Regions from separate parts of the Endozoicomonas sp. ALB032 genome, predicted to be linked through region 2. Evidence: predicted binding sites of a transcription regulator. Region 2 holds the regulator's gene; each other region holds the start of a gene.
The links. Region 2 encodes PhoB, which activates phosphate uptake and scavenging genes when phosphate is short. Its sites were predicted from a motif close to TGTCATANNNNTGTCANA; they were not measured.
Positions count from the first base shown of each region.

Region 1: ACO6VG_RS04805 (PstS family phosphate ABC transporter substrate-binding protein) is a predicted target of PhoB. The motif match lies at 3,751-3,768, and genes of this name have one in related genera.
Region 3: ACO6VG_RS09195 (choice-of-anchor I family protein) is a predicted target of PhoB. The motif match lies at 2,055-2,072, and genes of this name have one in related genera.

Region 1 is NZ_JBLYNW010000001.1:1,443,366-1,450,727, forward strand. Features, by position in the region: gene serA (phosphoglycerate dehydrogenase) at 12-1,241, opposite strand; gene ACO6VG_RS04785 (DUF4404 family protein) at 1,484-1,744, opposite strand; gene ACO6VG_RS04790 (fumarylacetoacetate hydrolase family protein) at 1,898-2,560, shown strand; gene ACO6VG_RS04795 (response regulator) at 2,630-3,022, shown strand; gene ACO6VG_RS04800 (acyl-CoA thioesterase) at 3,037-3,438, opposite strand; gene ACO6VG_RS04805 (PstS family phosphate ABC transporter substrate-binding protein) at 3,852-4,817, shown strand; gene ACO6VG_RS04810 (Na+/H+ antiporter family protein) at 4,876-6,198, opposite strand; gene ACO6VG_RS04815 (RING finger protein) at 6,374-7,362, opposite strand, start outside.
Region 2 is NZ_JBLYNW010000001.1:2,171,121-2,178,482, forward strand. Features, by position in the region: gene ACO6VG_RS07720 (8-oxoguanine deaminase) at 1-903, opposite strand, end outside; gene ACO6VG_RS07725 (TetR/AcrR family transcriptional regulator) at 1,054-1,692, opposite strand; gene ACO6VG_RS07730 (chorismate--pyruvate lyase family protein) at 2,382-3,032, shown strand; gene ubiA (4-hydroxybenzoate octaprenyltransferase) at 3,247-4,134, shown strand; gene phoB (phosphate regulon transcriptional regulator PhoB) at 4,464-5,153, shown strand; gene phoR (phosphate regulon sensor histidine kinase PhoR) at 5,198-6,517, shown strand; gene ACO6VG_RS07750 (hypothetical protein) at 6,958-7,362, opposite strand, start outside.
Region 3 is NZ_JBLYNW010000001.1:2,542,324-2,549,685, reverse strand. Features, by position in the region: gene ACO6VG_RS09200 (YgiW/YdeI family stress tolerance OB fold protein) at 1-191, shown strand, start outside; gene ACO6VG_RS09195 (choice-of-anchor I family protein) at 291-2,003, opposite strand; gene ACO6VG_RS09190 (helix-turn-helix domain-containing protein) at 2,316-2,630, shown strand; gene nhaA (Na+/H+ antiporter NhaA) at 2,740-4,143, opposite strand; gene ACO6VG_RS09180 (hypothetical protein) at 4,566-5,093, shown strand; gene ACO6VG_RS09175 (Fic family protein) at 5,210-6,577, shown strand; gene rpoC (DNA-directed RNA polymerase subunit beta') at 6,806-7,362, opposite strand, start outside.

The DNA.
Region 1 (7,362 bases), 730 kb from region 2:
CTACATCAAACTCAGTAAAGAACCCGGCAACGAATGGTGCCGTCGATTTCTTTCAGCTTCTCCAGCGCAATGTCACTGTGATCGGCATCTACGTCAATGACCACATAACCCACGGATTCATTGGTTTGCAGGAACTGACCGCTGATATTGATATTGTTCAGGGAGAAAACCTTGTTGATGGCTACCAGAACTCCGGGGATATTCTTGTGAATATGCAGGATACGATGCTTGTCCGGATGCCCAGGCAATGAGACTTCAGGGAAGTTAACAGACGACAATGTTGTACCATTATCACTGTACATAACAAACTTCTCGGAGACTTCACGACCAATATTTTCCTGCGCTTCCTGAGTACTGCCACCCACGTGAGGTGTCAAAATGACGTTATCCAGTCCACGCAGAGGGCTGACAAACTCATCACTGTTAGAACGTGGTTCTTCCGGGAAAACATCGATTGCAGCCCCCAGCAACTTGCCCGTTTCAATCGCCGAAGCCAGGGACTGAATGTCGACAACAGTTCCGCGAGAAGCATTGATCAGAATACTGCCTTCCTTCATAGCCGCAAACTGCTCTTCGCCAAACATCCATTGAGTGGCGGGTGTTTCAGGAACGTGCAGGCTGACAACATCAGACATGGACAGCAGATCATTGAGACTGCCGACCTGACTGGCATTACCGATGGAGAGCTTGGTCACCACATCGTAGTAATAAACGTCCATGCCCATAGATTCAGCCAAAACACTTAGTTGGCTTCCGATACTGCCGTAGCCAATAATACCCAGCTTTTTACCGCGAATTTCATAGGAATTGGCGGCACTCTTCTGCCAGCCACCCCGGTGAGCAACGGCATTCTTTTCAGGCACACCCCGCAACAGAAGAATGGCCTCAGCCAGAACCAGCTCAGCAACAGAGCGAGTGTTGGAATAAGGTGCATTAAAGACCGGGATTCCCCGTGACGTAGCAGCATCCAGCTCTACCTGGTTGGTACCGATGCAGAAACAACCAACAGCGATCAGCTTCTGGGCTGCAGCAAAGACGTCTTCACTCAGCTGGGTTCGGGATCGAATGCCTACAAAGTGCGCTTCGGAAATCCGCTGCTTCAGCTCATCGTCTGGTAAGGACTTGGAAACATAATCAATATTGGTGTAGCCGGAAGCTTCAAGCACTTCCACAGCAGACTGATGAACCCCCTCCAGAAGAAGGAATCGAATCTTACTCTTGTCCAGGGAAATAGAGGGCATAACAATAGCTCGGATGTCTTTTAATCTACCTTGAAAAGTACTTCAGCCAAATTGAGTGGGAAATACTGTCAATGGCTGAATACAACCCGAGTCATCTGGTTTCAGAACCGACCGGGGTGTGGATAATAGCATAAAAAAGAGAAAAACCCTTACCTTGAGTGTATGAATCAGATGTTCCTTGTCCAATCACCACTACAGGACTTAAACCTCGCGTGCAGAGCAGTTATTATGTGTTTTCTGTTTCAGACACCTATGCTTGATAGCGTAGTCAGAATCTGTCTGATGGCCTGAGACAATGCAGGATGTTGTTCGGAAAACTTGATCGCTTCCTGCTCGAGCTGTTCGTTGTAGTCCTGCAGAGGAATATCGCCCTCTGCCTGAGCCAGAGCCAGCTGCAGTTCATCGGTAATTTGCTTGAGAGCCCCTGCAGTACATTCGTCCACAGGCTGTCCTTCAAGCAGGTCATGCAGATTCTGGATATTCAGGTGGAGTTCTTCAGACATGACGTGCTCCTGTGATCAGGTTAATCTGGAAAACACAATATTTGTACTGTGAATGATAGCTTCAGCAGTCGTACCCGGCTGATAAATACTAGCGATGTGCCAGGCCATGAGCAAAATAAAAACACAAGAACAAACAAGCAAGAAGGACGCCCTATGAAGTACAGGCATCACTGGCTAAGTGGCGACCGCATTGATCTGCCGGCCGGCAAAGTGGTGTGTGTCGGCCGAAATTATGCCGAGCACATTCGGGAGTTGAACAATCCGCTGCCCGACGATCCCGTGTTGTTTATCAAACCTTCAACATCACTGACAGCTCTGGAAATACCCTTTGCCATTCCCGTCGATCGCGGTGAAGTTCACCACGAAACAGAAATAGCAATTCTGATGGACACCCGACTCCAGAATGCCAGCGAGAATGAGAGCATTGATGCCATCAAGGCAATAGGGCTGGCATTGGATCTGACACTCCGGGATGTTCAGTCCCGGCTAAAAGAAAAAGGACTGCCATGGGAAGTGGCCAAAGCCTTTGATGGCAGCTGCCCCGTTTCAGGGTTTATTGCCAAAGAGCACCTGCCCGATCTCGATAACATTCACTTCAGCCTTAAAATTAATGGGCAGACACGTCAGGAAGACACTTCAGCCCATATGCTGACCTCAATTCCGGGGCTGATCAGCTACATAAGCCGTCACTTCACACTGGAACCCGGCGATATTGTCCTCACTGGCACTCCGGCCGGCGTTGGTCCTCTGAAGCAGGGAGATCGGCTGGAATTAGCTATTACTGACCGCTTTAGTCTGGCAACATCCTGCATTTGATCCTAAAGAACCCGGCACTTCTTCAGATATTGACTGTAGAGAAATCAGGCCACAGGCAAAGGAAAGCCAGTGTCAGTCAGGGAAACCTACAGCGTCCATATTCTGGTGGTGGAAGATAGCCAGGTAAACCAGATGGTGGTCAAAAAGCTGCTTGAAAAATTGGGCTGCAGCTGCAAAGTGGCCCAGAATGGTCAGGAAGCACTGGACATTCTTGAGACTTCAGAGGCCTTCAACCTGATTCTCATGGATTGCATGATGCCCATCATGGGTGGTCTGGAAGCCACTGAAAAAATCAGAGCCTCCGGGCAACACTATGCCGGAATACCGGTTATCGCTTTCACAGCCAACACCTCGGAATCGGATAAGATTGCCTGTAAGTCTGCCGGTATGGACGATTTTCTGGACAAACCTGTTTCACTTGCATCTTTATCAGAAAAGCTGGTTCTTTGGACCCAAGACTGAAACTGCCTCAAATCCTAAGGGCTTTTGGCGCTCTGGATTCGAGACGTTCTGCCCTGTGTATCAATGGCTACAAAAACCATATTGGCTTCAGTCAGCTTGGCGCGACCGTGTTTATCTTCCACCCAGGCTTCAACGACCACCCGAATTGACGTTTTGCCGACCTCTGTCACCCGGGTGAACAGCGCAAGAATATCGCCCATTTTAACTGAGCGCATAAAACTCATACTGCCGATACTAACGGTGACAACACGTCCTGTGGCAATCTTTCTGGCCATGATTGCGCCAGCCTGATCAATCTGCATGGCCACCCAGCCACCAAAGACATCGCCTGTCGTATTAACAGATTGGTAGTCTGCCAGCACTTTCAGCGTCAGTTCTCCCTGAGGTCCGGGAGCAAGATCATTATTCAGTTCCATATTGCTCTCTAGCACTTGATGTTTTTATTTTTTTGGCGCAACCGACTCTGAAAATCCCTATATATAATGTCAGTTGTTTCTTGCGCCCGCGATCTTCCTGATCGTGAAGCTTTTCCAGCTGAAGGTATTTTACTTCTCTTCTCAGTTAGCGTTGTAGCTAAAACACTCAGCGAATAGAAACTGGCACAGGAGGCATGCTTTGCAAGCCGGGCTCGTACCTGTCTTGGCATTTCATCAGTAATCTACAATCAAGTTGGAATTAAAGTCAGTGATTTTACATTATGACTATTGCGAATATAAAGCTTCACTGTCGTTCATATAACTGTCACATTTTCATCTTATAGTTCTTGCCAGTAAACAAATGCCTGTAGCTGTATAAGAGAGGCTAAAAAATCCCTTTAGGAGAGATACGAATGAAGCTTAAAGCTCTAATAACAACAATTGCCCTTGCGACCGGAATCCAGGCTGCCTCTGCCAGTCAGATTGACGCTGAGATCCCCACTTATAAGAAAGCCAGTGGTGTATCAGGCAATCTGTCCAGTGTCGGCTCTGACACTCTGGCTAACCTGATGACTCTGTGGGCAGAAGATTTCAAGCGTGAATATCCTAATGTGAACGTACAGATTCAGGCTGCCGGTTCTTCTACTGCACCACCCGCTCTGACGGAAGGAACGTCCAACATCGGCCCCATGAGCCGCAAGATGAAAGACAAGGAACTGGAAGCTTTTGAGAAGAAGCATGGCTACAAGCCCACTGCTGTTCCGGTTGCCATTGACGCTCTGGCTGTTTTCGTCAATAAGGACAACCCAATCAAGGGTCTGACCATGGCTCAAGTGGACGCTATTTTCTCCTCCACCCGCAAGTGTGGTGGCGACAAAGACATCAGTACCTGGGGTGCTGCCGGTCTGGACGGAGCCTGGAAAAACCGCTCAATCCAGTTGTACGGCCGTAACTCTGTATCCGGCACTTACGGTTACTTCAAGAAGAAAGCCCTCTGCAAAGGTGATTTCCGTAACAACGTAAATGAGCAGCCTGGTTCTGCTTCTGTGGTTCAGTCTGTCAGTGCATCTGTAAACGGCATCGGCTACTCCGGCATCGGTTACCAGACTTCCAGCGTACGTACTGTACCTCTGGCCAAGAAAGCCGGTCAGCCATTCGTTGAGGCAACGCCCGCTAACGCTGTCAACAACTCTTATCCACTGTCTCGTTTCCTGTACGTGTACGTTAACAAGCAGCCCAACAAGAAGTTGTCCCCTCTGGAAGGCGAATTCCTGAAGATGGTACTGTCTCAGCAGGGTCAGGAAGTCGTCGTTAAAGACGGTTACATCCCTCTGCCTGCCAAGGTGGTTGAAAAGTATCTGTCTGAACTCGATCTGTAATCACAGATTCATGAGTGATCCACACGGGGCCATCTGGCCCCGTTTTTATGGCGGGTACTCAAAGAATCATGGCGGCAATCCAGCCAAAAATAATCATCGGAATATTAAAGTGTAAAAAGGTGGGAATCACCGAATCCCGGATGTGGTCGTGCTGACCATCCACGTTCAAGCCGGCAGTGGGACCAATGGTAGATTCTGAAACCGGGGAGCCTGCATCACCTAATGCTCCTGCGACTCCCACAAGACAGGCTATCGCCAGTGGCGTAAATCCAAGTTCCATGCCCAGTGGCACATAAAGGGTGGCAATAATCGGAACCGTAGAGAACGAAGAGCCAATACCCATAGTGATCAGTAACCCGACCAGAAGCATAAGAATGGCCGCAAGAGCCTGACTGCCTCCCACAAACATCTGTACCTGACTCACCAGCTCTGGAATATCACCTGTTGAGCGGAGCACTTCCGCAAAACCTGCGGCCGAGATCATGATGAAGCCAAAAGCTGCCATCATGCGCAGACCCTCATTGAATACCTCATCTGCTTCCCGCCAGCAGACGACTCGCCCAATGACCATGGTAATAAAGCCCAGTGCAGCAGCGAGAACCATGGACCCGGTTGTCAATTGACTCACCAGCACCAGAACAATGGCTATGACAGAGGTAATAATGGCAGGCTTGCTTAACTGAATATCTTGTTCATGAATCAAAATGGTCTCTTCTACACGATAGGTTCTGGACTTTCGGTAACTGAAAAAAACAGCCAGCAACAACCCCAGGAACATACCCAAAACGGGAATCGCCATCGCCAGCGGCATCTGGCTCAGTTCAATATCCAGCCCATTCTCCTGAAGGTTGCCACCAAGAATCTGATTCAGATAGACATTGCCAAAGCCTACAGGAAAAATCATATAGGTCGCGGTAAGGCCAAAGGTAAGAAGACAGACCACCTGACGACGATCAATCGCCATAGCACTGAATACCGATAACAAGGGAGGAATCAGTATGGGAATAAAGGCTATGTGGATAGGTATCAGGTTCTGGGAAGAAAAAGCCATCAACACAAGCGCCAGAAACAGGCTGTACTTTAGCTTCACATTATTGTGCGAGTTGTTGCTGTTCTTTACTTTGCGGATGATCTTTCCAGCCATCCACTCAGGTATGCCGGAGCGGGCGATGGCCACAGCAAAAGCACCCAGCATGGCGTAACTGATAGCAATGCCTACGCCACCGCCCAAACCTCTGGAGAATGCCTCCAGAGTCTGGAAGATATCCAGACCACCGATCACTCCCCCGGCCAGAGCCCCCACAAACAGTGCCAGAACCACATTAACCCGCAACAAGCTCAACGCGAGCATGACGGCAACCGCCAGAATCACTGCGTTCATATTAATTCCAAATTGTATTTTATCGTTATAACGGCCAGCGGCTATCTATAGTGAAGCATGGACAATAGCGGCATTACCAGATTGTAGTTAATTGGTTTATTTTTCGCGCAAATAGAGAATTAGCAGGCCAAATAACTATAAAGTGAAGAAATATCCCTGAAAACGCAGGCTGGAATCAATTCTCTGGCGAGTTGCTCTTATATTGATCAACTAATGGCCTGAGTGCCCGTGCCTGCTGAGCAATGGTCGGATCACCGCTATCTTCTGCATTGCTCAACCTTACATAGACATTATTGTCATCTTCAGGCCAGCAGGTTCTTGTTCCTGTCTGCATTTGTAATACCAGATGTTGCACAGAGAACAAATGAACGGTTGGCTCAATGGCTCGTGCCCGCTCAGCAAGGTCCCGATCATTGCTTCGCTGTGCACTACTCAACCTTGTATAGATATATCTGTCATCATCAGGCCAGGTCTCACTCCCCGCCTGCACTTGTGCCAACAGATGCCGCACAGAGTAATAATTAACCAATGGCTCAAGTGCTTCTGCCTGCTCAGCAATGACCAGATCATTACAATCCCTTGCAATACCCAACCATGTATGGATATAACTGTCATTCCAGGCCTCATCCTCTGCCTGCACTTGAGATACCTGATGCTGTACAGCGTACAAATTAGCTAATGGATAAATTGCCCGCGCCTGCTTTGCAATGGCCGGATCAGGGTTGTCTACCAGCATTCTCAACGACCCTAGATGGATAAAACCCTCACATCCGGGCCAGGTTCTATTCCCTGCCCGCACTTGCAACACCAGACGCTGCGCAGAGTACAATTTTACTAATGGATAAATTGCCCGTGCCTGCTCTGCAATGGCTGAATTATTACAAAATAGCGCAGCATTCAACCTTACGAAGATACTATAGTCATCTTCAGGCCAGGTCCCTCTACCTAGCAGCATTCCCATCACAATATGAATCACCTCTTGCAGTCCTTTCCGGATCTCTTTCCATGTCAGAAAATCACCCAAAGCGCTCTGATCATGCCGACAATATGGGCAGAAACGATTCCCTTCCATGTTAACTTCTCCTGTCAGCCACCGTTTCAGGCATTCCAGATGGAACAAATGCAAACATGACGTTTTCATCACGTCGTCAGATTGTTCTAAAT
Region 2 (7,362 bases):
TGCCAGCAGCATATTCGAGGTAGGGCAGTGACAGACGCCCATGCCCGCCTGTCCCATTCTTTTGATTTCATCGTCATTGAAATGAATACCATGGGCCAGCCAGACATCGTCAGCCAGCCAATCCACAGATTCCAGGTAATCCAGTGGCCGTAAACCGAACCGCTCGATGCAGAAGTTGTCTTCATCATGGGTTTCAGCCAGATGGGTATGTAATCGAACATTGTGTTTACGGGCCAGCCCAGCGGTCTCTTTCATCAACTCTGTGCTGACTGAAAAAGGTGAGCAGGGTGCCAGGGCAATCTGAACCTTTGCCCCCTCGTCTGACTCATGATAACGATGAATCAGACGTTCGGAGTCGTCGAGTATCTCAGCTTCTGTTTGCACGGTAGACTGGGGAGGAAGGCCTCCATCCTTCTCTCCAAGGCTCATGGAACCCCGAGTCAGTATAACCCTGCTGCCAATACTGTCAGCGGCCTTCACCTGAATATCAATGGCTTCTGTGAGTGCTTCCGGGAATAGGTAGTGATGATCTGCCACTGTTGTACAACCGGACTGCTGCAGTTCTGTCAGTCCCAGCTGAGTGGCGTTAAACAGCATCTCTGGCTTCAGTCTGGCCCAGACAGGATAAAGCGTTTGCAGCCAGGGAAAGAGTTTTTTATTCAGTGCCGGAGGGAAGGCGCGGGTCAGGGTCTGATAAAGATGGTGATGAGTATTGATCAGACCGGGAAGGAGAACCTGTCCGGAAGCGTCATAGCTTTGATCACAGGAGACTTTCGGAGACTGTCCCGAGGGAACCAGCTCTGTGATCTTGCCGGAGCTTTCATCAATCACCACGCCGTTACCGGCGTCCTGACTGTTTGCGGTGAAAATAGCCAGGGGATGTTTTATCCAGACTCTCATCATCTGCCTCTTGTTATGAGCAGGACGGTCTGGATAGTGCAACAAGCTGCCGTATACCATAGACCGCCAATACAGCAGTTTATGGCAGTGACTTGCGTGTTAATCTGCCCGGTTCATTTTTACCTTGTGACTCTACAAGATTTTTATCGTTTCTCAAACCTTCAGACCGCAACCACGAAGAACAATGTCGCAGATAGTGTCAGCGGCTTGATCGTAGGTTGAGGCAGGCAGTTTCTTTTTGTTCATGATAAGGCAGATCTGTTTTTCATAATCAGCGTAATGCTGAGTCGATCCCCAGATCATAAAAATCAGGTGCATGGGCTCTACCCGGGCCATTTTACCCTCATCCATCCAGTGCTGAAAAATCTCTGTTTTGTTTTTAAACCACTGCTGGGTAGAGTCCTTCATGGACGGAGACAGCTGCTGGCAGCCATGAATGATTTCACTGGCAAAAATTCGGCTGGCTGTGGGGTATCTTCTGGAGACTTCTATTTTTGAGCGGATATACCGTTCAAGTGACTCTGCAGGGTCATCTTTCGGATGAAAGCTGTTCAGTTTGTCATTCCAGAGATACAAAATATTGTTAAGAACTTCGTCATAAATTTCCTGCTTGTTACTGAAGTAATACAAGACAGTCGGTTTTGGTAAATCGGCCAGGTCAGCTATACGCTGGATTGTGGCTCCCCCGAATCCATGCCGGGCAAACTCCTGTTCGGCAGCTTTCAAAATCAGCCGAACTCTCTCGGTTCTTATACGACCGGTCTTTTGGGGCGTACGTTTTACGACAGCCATGCGCGGATCCTGATTTATAGTTTTCGATCATCCCTTGGGGATGATTTATACCATTGGCAGGAAGCATAGAAAAGAATTCGGTCGTGTCCATTAAAGTCAGGCAGAAAGAAATTGAGGAAACCGTGACACTCCCCGCCTTGGAGGGTGTCGCAAAAACTCTGGTTGCCATGCTTTTAGGCCCTGTGGGTTCCAGCGTGGGAACGAGTTGTTGGAGTTTTGCGACACCCTCAATCGGGCGGAGGGAGATATAAGTCGGGAAGGTCGGGCCGCGTAGGTCGGGCCGCGTAGGTCGGGCCGCGCTGGTGAAGAGCCTTATGCTTGCGTGTTTGTGCATAGTTGGCTAAATTCACTGTCGGTCTGTCTCTATGCAGAAACTCACGATGATGAAAACCAAGCACTGTTAACAAAAAATTAAGGCAGAGCCAACTGCCCAACCGCCCTTGAAGAACCAGATGAACCCATACCTGAGTGACCCGTTAAGGCAGCGGCAAATCAAACAAAAGACCAATAAATAACCGAGGGGCACCCGGTTGCTGCTGATGGAGGCTTCTGCGTAAGTCCGGTCGTTATAGGCTGGCTGTAGCTTATGAAGTCAGAAGCCTCGCCTGACAAGGCGGGGAGTGTCAAGGTGAGCTGCCTTGTTTCCTCCCGGGGCAGTTCTGGAAAATTGGATTTGTGCAGCAGGAGTGATGGTGCCTTTTATTGATTTTTCAGGCTTATCCTGGAAGCCGAGACATTATTTGAAACAGCAGATTCCAGAGCCCTGGAGAGACTGGCTGCTGGACAGAGGTTCCCTGACTCAGCGTTTGAAACATGAGTTTGACGGCGACTTCAGGGTTCAGGTTATTCGTCACGGGACCTTTATGCCGACCTGTTCGGAGCTAAAGTTTCTCAATAACTATGAACAGTCAAAGGCTACGTCCACGTCTGGTGAGTTGGCAGGATCATTCGAAAACAGACATTGCAGCAAAATGGCTTCTATCAGGGAGGTTCTGCTGATCTGTGGTGGCCGACCCAGAGTGTTTGCACGAAGTGTATTGCCTCACAGCAGTCTTATTGGCACGAACAGAGAGCTGCTGCAACTGGGCACTAAGCCCCTGGGGGAGTTTTTATTTAATCATCCCGGTATGCGTCGGGGACCATTTGAGGTAGCGGAACTGCCGGCTCGTCAGTTTAATCCTCATCTGGTTGAAAAATACTCTGATGAAACAGCCTGGGGAAGGCGGTCGTTATTTTATTTGCACGAAAAGTCTATATCTGTTTGTGAAATCTTTTTGCCGGACCTGTCTGAACAGACAGAGAAGCACTCCAGAGTCATGTCGAAGCATCCTGAACCCTGAAGCTCTACAAGAATGATTGTTTGTCGAAGCACTTACCTCGTGAAATATAGAGATTTCCGCAGTCGGTCTGGTCATGGCCTGATTGAGAACCTGGCCTGACCTGATAAACTGGCGATGCGGGTCATGATTCAGGGCGATGAGCAATAAGAATCTCAGCGATGATAATAAAGATGCAGATAAGCAGCTAAATATTATGATGCAATTCAGAAAACCAATGGCGGTATTGGCAGGCACTGAAGTAGTTCTGCAACGATTTCCCCGTTTAAAAGATTTCTTACGGCTGGCCCGGCTGGACCGGCCTATTGGTATTTATCTGTTGTTCTGGCCTACTATGTGGGCACTCTGGGTGGCGGCAGAAGGTGTACCGAGTCTGAAGAATCTGGTGATTTTTTCGGTCGGCGTGGTTTTGATGCGCAGTGCAGGCTGCGTTATTAATGACTTTGCTGACAGGAAAGTGGACGGCCATGTTAAGAGAACACAGCATCGACCGCTGGTAACGGGTAAAATTCAGGAAAAAGAAGCGCTGATCTATTTCTCCGGTATGGTACTTTTGTCTTTCATTCTTGTACTCTTTACCAATACTCTTACCGTCCAGCTCTCTTTTGCCGGATTATTGCTGGCCTCGGCTTACCCTTTTGCCAAAAGACACACTCATCTGCCTCAGGTGGTTTTGGGGGCTGCTTTTGGCTGGTCGATACCCATGGCTTTTGCGGCTCAGAGTGGCTCGTTGGGAAACATCGTCTGGCTGATGTTTCTGGCCAATCTCTTCTGGACAGTGGCTTACGATACTCAATACGCCATGGTGGATCGTGACGATGATCTGAAAGTAGGTATCAAGTCCACAGCCATTCTATTTGGCGAGATGGATAACCTGATTGTTGGTTGCCTGCAGGTACTTACCCTGATGACACTGGCCATGGCAGGCCATCAACTGGAGTTAGGTGCTCTCTATTATCTCTCATTGTTGGCTGTCGCAGCCCTTTTCGTTTACCAGCAATGGTTAACCCGTCGTCGTGAGCGTGAAGCCTGCTTCAGGGCGTTTCTTAGTAACCACTGGGCCGGAGCCATTGTATTTGCAGGTTTCGTGTTGAGTTATCTTTGATCTTCAATCCGGCTTAGAGCCCGGTAAGTATTGCTACTTATGGTGGCTGTGGGGATAAATGGCGAAAAGCCTTACCCTGTAAACCCTGAGGGATCTTTTTATTTTTAAGCTGCAATATCAGCCTTTAGTGTGTCATCTGCCTGTAACATTTCAAAGGTGTAATGTCCGGTGTATAGTGCGGTTGATCAAAGTAGTGAGAAGCAGCCTGAGCGATAGGAAAGGTGCTGTCCTGAGACACTACCATCCTGATATAGCCCTAATGAGCTTCAGCTGATAGATGCCAGAACGTCACCGCCGAAATCGAATCGACAGATAACAGGTAGAGATTAATGCCAGGAAAGACCATTCTGATCGTAGATGACGAAGCACCGATTCGCGAAATGGTGACCGTTGCTCTGGAAATGGCAGGGTATGACTGTCTTGAGGCAGCAGATGCCAGAGAAGCGCACTCTCTGATTGTGGATAACAAACCCGATCTGATCTTGCTGGACTGGATGTTACCAGATGTCTCTGGAATTGAACTGGCCCGTCGTCTGAAGCGCAATGAGCTGACCTCTGAAATACCCATTGTTATGTTGACGGCCAAAGGTGAAGAAGACCACAAAATCCAGGGACTTGAAACCGGTGCCGATGACTACATCACCAAGCCTTTTTCTCCCCGCGAGCTGGCTGCTCGTTTAAAAGCGGTTCTCCGTCGTACAGGCGGATTTGATAACCAGTCTCCCATTGTCATCAAGGGATTGGAGCTGGACCCTGTCAGCCACAGAGTCTCTATTGATGGCTCACCTGCTGAAATAGGACCTACCGAGTACCGTTTGCTGCAGTTTTTCCTGACGCACCAGGAGCGTGCCTATACCCGTGGGCAGTTACTGGATCAGGTCTGGGGTGGCAACGTTTATGTGGAAGAGCGAACCGTTGATGTACACATTCGACGCTTGCGTAAGGCCTTAGGTGATAACTACGAAGCCTTTGTGCAAACGGTTCGTGGTACTGGATATCGTTTCTCAACGAGGGTGTAAACCTTTTATGCTCAGTGCTCAGCAGTTATCTGGCCGGGAGTAATATGACAACAATTTCAAAAACCCATTTGCTGAGCCGCATGATCGCCTACGTGATTGTCGGGTTTTCCCTGGGCTGGTTGTTTGGAGAGCCTTTTTTAGGACTCTGTGTGGTCATGGGAGGTTATTTTGTCTGGAGCTTCCGTCAGCTTTTCAAGCTGCTGGACTGGCTGAATGACCCCAAGGCCAGGAGCAAAGAGCCTCCTGAGAGTAAAGGGTTCTGGGGGCAAATTTTTGATGGTATCTATCGATTGCAAAAACAGCACAGTCGTTCCCGGCAAAAGCTGGCCGGAGTGATTGAACGTGTTCAGGAATCAACTGCTGCGCTGAACGACGGTGTTGTAATGATAGATAATCAGAGCAACCTGGAATGGTGGAATCCCGCCGCTGGAACTTTGATAGGGCTTAAGACGCCTGACGATCAGGGGCAGTTGATTACCAATCTGCTACGTGATCCAAGGTTTGTCGACTACTTTGAGCAGGGTGGTTATCAAAAAGCTCTTGAGATCCCCTCGCCAATCAACCCTGATCATCAACTGCAATTTAATATAACGGTTTATGGCAAAGGCAATCGTCTCATGACCGTTAGAGATGTCACGCGCTTGAATCAGCTGGAAGTCATGAGAAAAGACTTTGTTGCCAATGTCTCCCATGAACTGAGAACACCACTGACGGTTGTGTCTGGATACATCGAAACCATGCTGGACAGTCTGGGCCCGGATTCAGGTCTGCCCCCTGTTTGGGAAAAAGCACTGAACAGGATGCAGGAGCAGTCGCTGAGAATGCAGAATCTGGTGGCAGACCTGCTGTTGCTGTCCAAACTGGAGTCGGCTGAAGCTCAGGCAGACGAGAATGGGGTTCATGTTAAAACCCTGCTCAGCAGTATCGTTGAAGACGGATGTGCGCTCAGTGGTGAAAGCCAGCATCAGATTTCTCTGGATTGTCCTGAAGATGTCTTTTTGGCAGGCAGCAGTAATGAGTTGCGCAGTGCCTTCTCGAATCTGGTCTTTAATGCCGTGCGCTATACACCCGAGGGTGGCAAAATACTTGTGCGCTGGTGGCAGGACGGGGAAGGCGGACATATGATGGTAGAAGACAATGGTGTCGGTATTGATCCAATGCATATTCCGAGGTTGACTGAGCGCTTTTACCGGATTGATAAAAGTCGTAGCCAGAATACCGGGGGAACGGGGCTTGGCCTGGCTATCGTCAAGCACGTCATGCTGAGACACGGAGGCAAACTCACGATCAGCAGTCACCCAGGAAAAGGCAGCCGCTTTATTTGCCACTTTCCGGAAAAATGCCTTGAGTTGGAACACTCATGAAAGCAGAAAAGGGCCGGTGGCACCTTTTCTGCTTTTAGGACTACCATCAAAAAATGAATAATCTTTTCATGGTTTCATCATTCGCGAACAGTCTGTTGTACTACAGACTGATCCTGACTATCTTTACTCTGAAACGCTAATCCCCGGGAGCTGGCAGGGTGGTGGATTTTAACCATCCTGCAAAGACCGGGCTTGCGTATTTGTATTTTCTTTACTAGTTTGTATCTGTCTCTTGAACACCTGCTGTGGGGTGCACTGCGGGCTGTTGGTCAGAGTGTTGATGAGAGTGGTCCCACCTGAGCACTCTGTAATGGGATCCCCAACTGATTACTTCGAGTCAGAGGGGGAGGTTTTTCAAAGAATGATACTTTGATCCATTGGTGTCTCTATTCAAGAAGTTGCAGACCGGGCATGAACCCGAAATACTGACGAAGGTAGACTTACTCTTCGCCAACGACGCATTCCAGACGTTTTTTGCCGGTGCGGTCCAGGTAGCTTTGGAAGTCACGCGGCAAGCGCCCTGTGGTAGAGCCATCCCATTGGACAGTGTCGCCGGCTTCTGTCTGGTACTCAAAAGTAAACCTTTGTACATTACGACGACGTTTTTGAGTCGCTATTTCCAGATGGTCCAAGTCTTCCATTGAAATGCCGCGTTCGGCCATGATCTGCTTAACGGCTTCAATGTTTTCGAGTTTGGCTTGACGCTCTTCGTCAATCTTATTGCGGGCTTCAACTTTCTCCTGCATTACGTCCTGCATTCTGGAGATGATACGCTCAAGATCTTCGACATGAACATCTTTAAACAAAGAGCGGATACGAGTTTTACTGCTCAGGCGGTGATGAAT
Region 3 (7,362 bases), 370 kb from region 2:
TGACCAACAAAATCGACGATGAAACCTACACCTTTTCAGATGGCAACGACAGCATTCAGGTAGAGATTGAATCCAGAGACATGCCTCAGGTGCAGATCAATGAAAAGACCAAAGTTAAGATTTTGGGCGAAGTAGAAAGCGGTGCTTTTGAAACAACCGAGATAGAAGTCGAAAAAATCACCGTCATCTGAACAGAGCTTCACTTTAAACAAGGGTTGCCGGAAATTCTCTGGCAACCCTCAACCCTTTGAAGACAAAAACGATAATAATCTACCGAAAGGCACGTCTAATCAATCTACCTGATATACCAGTGTAGAACCAGAGACTTCATGACCGATTATCAATAAAGGCTTTCCAGTTGGACTGTCAGTGGCTTCTACAAACTTCATACCCTCCGGAGAAACATCCCCCGCTTTTTCTGGTTCTTTCTCAGTATCAACTGAAAAATCACGGTTGTAGACATAGCTGACAAACTTGGCTTTTTCAGGATGAGTCACGTCGTACATCAGGACACCGCCGGTTCGTTCCAGACCAATAAACGCATATTGACGTCCATCAATCTCACCCACAGCCAATGCCTCTGGCTCAGGGCCTTTGTCGTCACTGCGGTTATCACCTTTGGTTTCTTCGTCATTATTGTTGAAGTGTTTACCCAGCACAGCAGCCGTCACTTCTTCAAAGTCGCTGCCTGAGTCATAGACCAGCTCACCTGTTTCGTTCCAGATAGAAAATGAGCGTGCTCCGTAGGAGTAAAGTTCTTCAAACTTGCCGTCGTTATCCGAATCACCCAGAGTGTTGGTAATTTTCAGACGAGCCAGCTTTTTCTGGTCTTTGGCTGCTTCAGCGTTAGGGTGCTCCAGGGCCACCTTAACCTTTTTGGTACGAACTTCTTCTGTGAACCCCAGGCAACCGTCTTCATCATCGTATTTCAGACCACCAGAAGCCAGACATTGAGCTTCAGAAGCAGCTTTGTACCAATAATCTCTGGCATCACCTTCGTTGGCTGTTACAACATAGGTTTTACCTTCTACGGAATAGGTAGCGATGGTATCTGGCTGATACATACCATAGACACCACTCCATTTTTGCAGATTCACACCACCGTCTTTATTGCTGGCATCCATCGCAAACTGACCATAATCCTTGTAACCAAGGGGAACAATAGAATCAATGCGAGCATTGGCAATATCAACCAATGCCAGGGCATTGTTTTCCTGCAGAGAGACGTACGCTGTTCTGGAATCATCAGAAACGGCTATGTACTCGGGCTCAAGATCCTGAGCCACAGAAGCATCACGACCAAAAACCCTGACATCCTCTGGCAGCTCACTGTTTCTGGAGTACCCCTTGTTGAAAGCAGTGAAAGTAGCATGACGTGGTTCTTCCAGTTTGCCTTCAGAGGTAACCTTGACGACACTGACTGAACCTTCCGGGTCAATTTTGTAATCCGATGAGGGTTCACCTTCGTTTGCTGTCAGCAGGTATTTTCCATCGGGCGTAAAGGTCACCATATCAGGCAGTGCACCTACAACCTTATAGTCACTGAATACAGCGCCACCTTCAGAATCGAGCTTATAAACAATGACAACGCCTTTCTTTTGTTTGTCACTATTTTCAACAGCAACAGCCAGCAGATCGCCATGAACAGAAACGCTGTTGGCGGTGCCCAGCTTCATGCCGTCAATACTGGATTCAAGATTGATCTTGCCAATTTTGAGTATATTGGAATCCATGGTCGGATCAGCCAGTGGCTGCCCCTTGAGTGATTTACCGCTGAGAATATCTACGGTTTTATCCAGGGCGTTGACAACATAGATAGATTGACTGGCTTTATGCCAGGCCACAATCTCTGCAGCCCCTTTATGGTAAGTGCCAGAAGCATATCGAGCGATCGGCTCCATGGTGGGATGGGAAACTTCAACGTTTTCCTGAACCATTGAACAGCCAGCCAAAATGAAGGGAGCTGCCAGAGTGATAGCGTTGCGAGCGAGTTTCAGTTCCATTGAGATTCCTGATTTTATTCAATTTGATCAGGGCTTTTTATAACGGTTACAAATGACTATTTAATGACATTGTTGACACAAAGACGACAAAAACTGGCTTTTCTCGTCCCACCACTGGAGAGGCTATAGCATAACAATAACAACTCAAACCTTTCAGCGTGCGGGGTACGCATTGCTGTCAAGGGTAAAGACAGGTGTGGCTATTTGCGGGTCTATTATCCGGGAGGCTGACCCTTTACAGCAAAAATGAAATGGCAAACCTGGCTACCAGGCGGAGGAAGCAGTTAAGACTATTTATGGAGGCATGGCGTAATGAGCAATCGTGATTTATTCTCGGAACTCAGCTCTGCTCTTGCTGAAGCCAGGGAGCACTCAGAAGGTAAGTTGACGCTGAGAAGCCATCAGGTAGACGATAAAGGCGAGTTGAGCATCTCACCAGATGAGATTGTCGGTATTCGTGAAACGTTTAATATGTCCAGAGGCGTGTTTGCACGCTTGCTGCATACCTCTGTCCGCACCCTGGAGAACTGGGAGCAAGGGCGCAGTGTACCCAATGGTCAGGTCGTTACCCTGCTTAGGCTGGTCCAGCGCCATCCAGAAACTCTTTCGTATATTGCGAGTCTTTGAACAACACTTTCAAGGAATTATGTTGCAATGGCGAGAGCCGTAACTATATCCCTAAAAAACAAACCCGGAGCCAACTCCGGGTTATTCGTTCTCAGATAATAGTCTGACTTCAAGCCTGCTCAGCAGTAGCCTTTTCATCAGCCTTTGGAGAAGCTTTAGTCAAACAGATAAAGCCTGCAATACCCGCGATCAGGGAGGCAATCAGAACCCCTGCTTTTGCCAGTACCAGATCATTGGGGCTGCCAGCAAATGCCAGCTCTGATATGAAGATAGACATGGTGAAACCAATTCCGCCCAGGAAGGCAACACCGACAATATGCAGGAAGTTACATTCGTGTGGCAAATCACCCCATCCCAGTTTCCAGCCTACCCAGGTAGCACCGGCAATACCAATTAACTTCCCTAATACCAGACCCAGAGTAACACCCAGAGTGACGTTATTGAAAATCTCGGTATCCCCGGAGAATACATTAAAGGGTATACCGGCGTTAGCCAAGGCAAAAATAGGAATGACGATATAGGTAACAGGCAGGTGCAGACCCGTTTCTATTTTCTGCAGTGGAGCTTCTGCAAGGCGGGCACCATTACCCAGAGCCCGAACGTAAGCCAGCACTTTTTCATTTCGCAGAACATCTTCACCAGGGCGGTAACTCCGGTCAAATCGTCGAATCAGATTTTTTACCTGAAAGCTGAATGCAACTGGATCGTATTTGGGTTTTGCCGGTATGGCAAAAGCGGTAATAACACCAGCCAATGTCGCATGAATACCTGCTTCGTAGAGCTGAAACCAGAGGCCCGCACCTATTAGCAGATAAGGCAATGGACTACGAATACCGGAAGCATTGAGAACCCATAATAATGCAGTAAATCCTGCAGCCCATAGCAAAGCAAGCTGATTGATTTCGTTGGTATAGAAGACGGCAATGATCATGATAGCGCCCAGGTCATCCACAATGGCCAGGGCCACCAGGAAGGTGATCAGGCTTTTAGGAACACGACCACCCAGCAGCGCACAAGTACCAACAGCAAAAGCAATATCCGTTGCCATTGGAATGCCCCAGCCGTCTGCAGCAACACCGCTCGGGTTGATACCGGCATAGATCAGTGCGGGCACCACCATACCACCAATCGCCGCCATGATAGGCAATACGGCATGCTTGAGGTCGGAAAGCTCACCGACAAGGAATTCACGCTTGAGTTCGAGACCAACATGGAAAAAGAAAAAAGCCATCAAGCCATCATTGACCCAATGGTGAACAGACATCTTCAGACCACCGTCGCCGAATGAGACTCCGGCGTAGGTTTTCAGGATCTGTTCATAGAGGGGGTACAGATTACTGTTCGCGATCACCAGAGCGATGACAGCGCAGATCATCAGAAGGATACCGCTGGTCGTTTGACGATGGATAAATTCTTCAAAAGGCGTGAGGATGCGGTCAAATGCCACCTCCCAGCGAGCGTTATAAACCTTGCCTTTTCGACCTATAAATTTTGTGAAATTATTTCCCGCCACAGCAACTCCTCAAGAGCATCAAGCTTGACACCGTAGACTACATCATGAGGTTGTTGATGTCTCGTGAATGTTCAGTGAGTCTTTTATTGCCTGTAGTCAGTCGTCTGTTGAAGGTTTTATCTCTAAACCTCTCAAGTTTAAAAAAGAGGGCTTTTCTCCTGAGCCGGTTGCTGTTTAACACAGACATAGCAAGCTGTTTCCATCAACTCGTTCCTCAAAAAAGCATTTCTTCATATTATTACCTTTCTCGATAATTGGTAGAAAAATATAATGCCTGCTTCAGCCGCCTTATACGATCGGCTGGGCGCAGCGAACGAGCAGATAGCATTTACTATGTGACTGCTTGAATAGTGTATTTGTGCTAATGTTGATTAACTGTGATCGAGGCCGAATCAAAGTAAAATTTTCAAGAGAGAATCACAGTGAAAAGATCAATGATAATATTTTTATTTATCTCGTTTATTTCTACTGCTGCTGAAATAAAAAAGATTTCTAACAATCAATTTGAATACAAAAACAATCAAGGTGATATAAGAAAAATTCTAATAGATAAGCCAATAGGAATGGTGAACTATATAGCTGTCATCAGGCAGGCTATATTCACAAGGTTTCTGATACGAACAAACGATGGGAACCACTATCTACACCATGAAGCCTTCGAAGTACCAGACTCTCCATTAGCTGCATATTATAAGCAGCTCAGTGACAATCAACGAACACCATTTGTTACCACGGAGGGATTATATAACCTCGCAAGTGCAGGAACATTTCTTAACTCACAACAGCCTGCAACAAAGCCCAGGCACGTAATGATCACAACCGCTCTTAGCGATGTGCAAAGAAGCAGTTCTGGCGATGAGTTATACATTCGTCCAATGCATGAAAATGACGCATTTGTCAGAGTGACGGGAGGCGTTTATTCCATTGTCTTTCAGGCTCATTTCAAATGAAATTTGCGGTCTAAGGTCAGTCTGCCTTTAAACGTCCCAGAATCTCCTTTATTTGTCCTTTACATGTCCTATAATTGTCCGAATAGGATTTTAAGGGACACATTTAAGAGACAATGATGACGTTAAGTATTGGCGATCAACTTCATGAAATCATTAAAGTTATAGAGCTGAATTCAAGAGGTCTGGCTCGAAAGGAGATCTCAGATCTACTTTCTTTTTCTATAAATAACAAGACATTACAGAGACGGTTAAACAGCCTTTGTGCTAACGGAGTTATTGCAAAAGAAGGAAACAAAAGAACAACAAAGTACTATCCGACTCATCTTTCCCGAACCGATAGTAAGAGACAAAATAAGGACAAATCGAGCTTAATTTTCAGCCCCAATAGCCAGAATGCTCTTTATTTGCTGGAAACACCGCTCCATGCCCGGACGAGAGTGTCCTATAACAGGGAATTTATCGAAGCTTATGTCCCTAACGAAACAAGTTATGTCCCTTATGACATTCGCAGACAACTATTCCTGAAAGGTAAACGCTTTGATCAACAGTTAGCCGCTGGCACCTATGCCCGTCAGATATGTCAGAGACTTCTGATTGACCTGTCTTACAACTCAAGTCGACTTGAGGGAAATACTTACTCAAAACTTGACACTCAGAAGCTGATTGAAAATGGCATTACGGCTGATGGAAAAATTCATGAAGAAACCGTGATGATTATGAATCACAAAGAAGCAATTCTGTTTCTCATTGAAAATGCAGAATTGATCAAACTCGACAGTTTTACTCTATTCAACCTGCACAACCTCCTCTCCCAGGACTTACTGGCAAATCCACAGAGTTGCGGTAACATCCGAACAGTAACCGTCGAAATAGGAAAATCAAGTTACACGCCTCTCGAAAACCCTCATATCCTTAGAGAAATGCTGGAACTGATACTGGTCAAAGCCAATAAAATAGAAGACCCATTCGAACAGAGCTTCTTTCTTCTGGTGCATCTTTCATACTTGCAGGCATTTGAAGATGTCAATAAGCGCACCTCTCGCCTGACTTGTAATATCCCATTTATCAAGCAGAATCTATGCCCTCTAAGCTTTACCGATGTCCCCCGCGATGACTATATTGCCGCACTGCTGGCAATTTATGAATTTAATGACATCAGCCCTATGCTGGATCTATTTGCCTGGGCTTATCTTCGCTCCTGCAATCAGTACGAAGTTGTCAAAAAGTCACTGGGTGAGATCGATGCCTTCCGAGTCCAACACCGACAGTTGAGAAAACAGGTCATGGGTCAGGTCATCCGTGATAATTTACACCGTCAAGATGCGGCTCAACTTATCGAACAATTCTGCCTGAACAATGGCATCGGAGATGTTGAGAGGTTTATGGCTATGACAATGACCGACCTTAACAATCTCCACGCTGGCGCTATCATTGGCCTTGGAATATCAGAAAGCCAATTTTATCTCTGGCTGGCTGGGAAATAAGCAGCAGCACTCGTTCAACCAACCTGCCATTGCTATTGGTTGTCACGAAATTGCGTTACATAGAAATAGCTTACCGTGTCTGCGTCAGAGCGTACCAAACTACAGGTAAATAAAAGCCATCGTTGAACATTTACGAGACAGCAACTGGCTCTGTGAAAATAAGAGAGGTCACCCGAAGGCAGCCTCTCTCATTTAGCTCACTGTATAAAAACAGGCGTCAGCCTATTTTTACACCTCGCCGAAGTTAAGAGCTTCAGACAGAGCCGCTTCAACTTCAGAAGCAGATACCTTGCTCGGTACTTCAAACTCAGGCTCTTCACGACCCTTACGACGTTCTTCGTGGTAAGTCAGACCTGTACCTGCAGGAATCAGACGACCCACGACTACGTTCTCCTTCAGACCACGCAGGTAGTCACGCTTACCGGTAACAGCTGCTTCGGTCAGAACTCTTGTGGTTTCCTGGAAGGAAGCCGCAGAGATGAAGGACTCAGTGGCCAGAGATGCCTTGGTGATACCTAGCAGAACCCTGTCGTACTTGGCAAGAATCTGATCCTGATCGCCCAGCTTCTCGTTTTCTTCCAGAACAGTGGTCAGTTCTAACTGGTCACCGCGGATCAGAGAAGAATCACCGGTGTCGGTCACTTCAACTTTACGCAGCATCTGACGCAGAATGGTTTCGATGTGCTTGTCGTTAATCTTAACGCCCTGCAGACGGTATACATCCTGGATTTCGTTAACGATGTAACGGGCCAGCTCACCAACGCCAAGTAGACGCAGAATGTCGT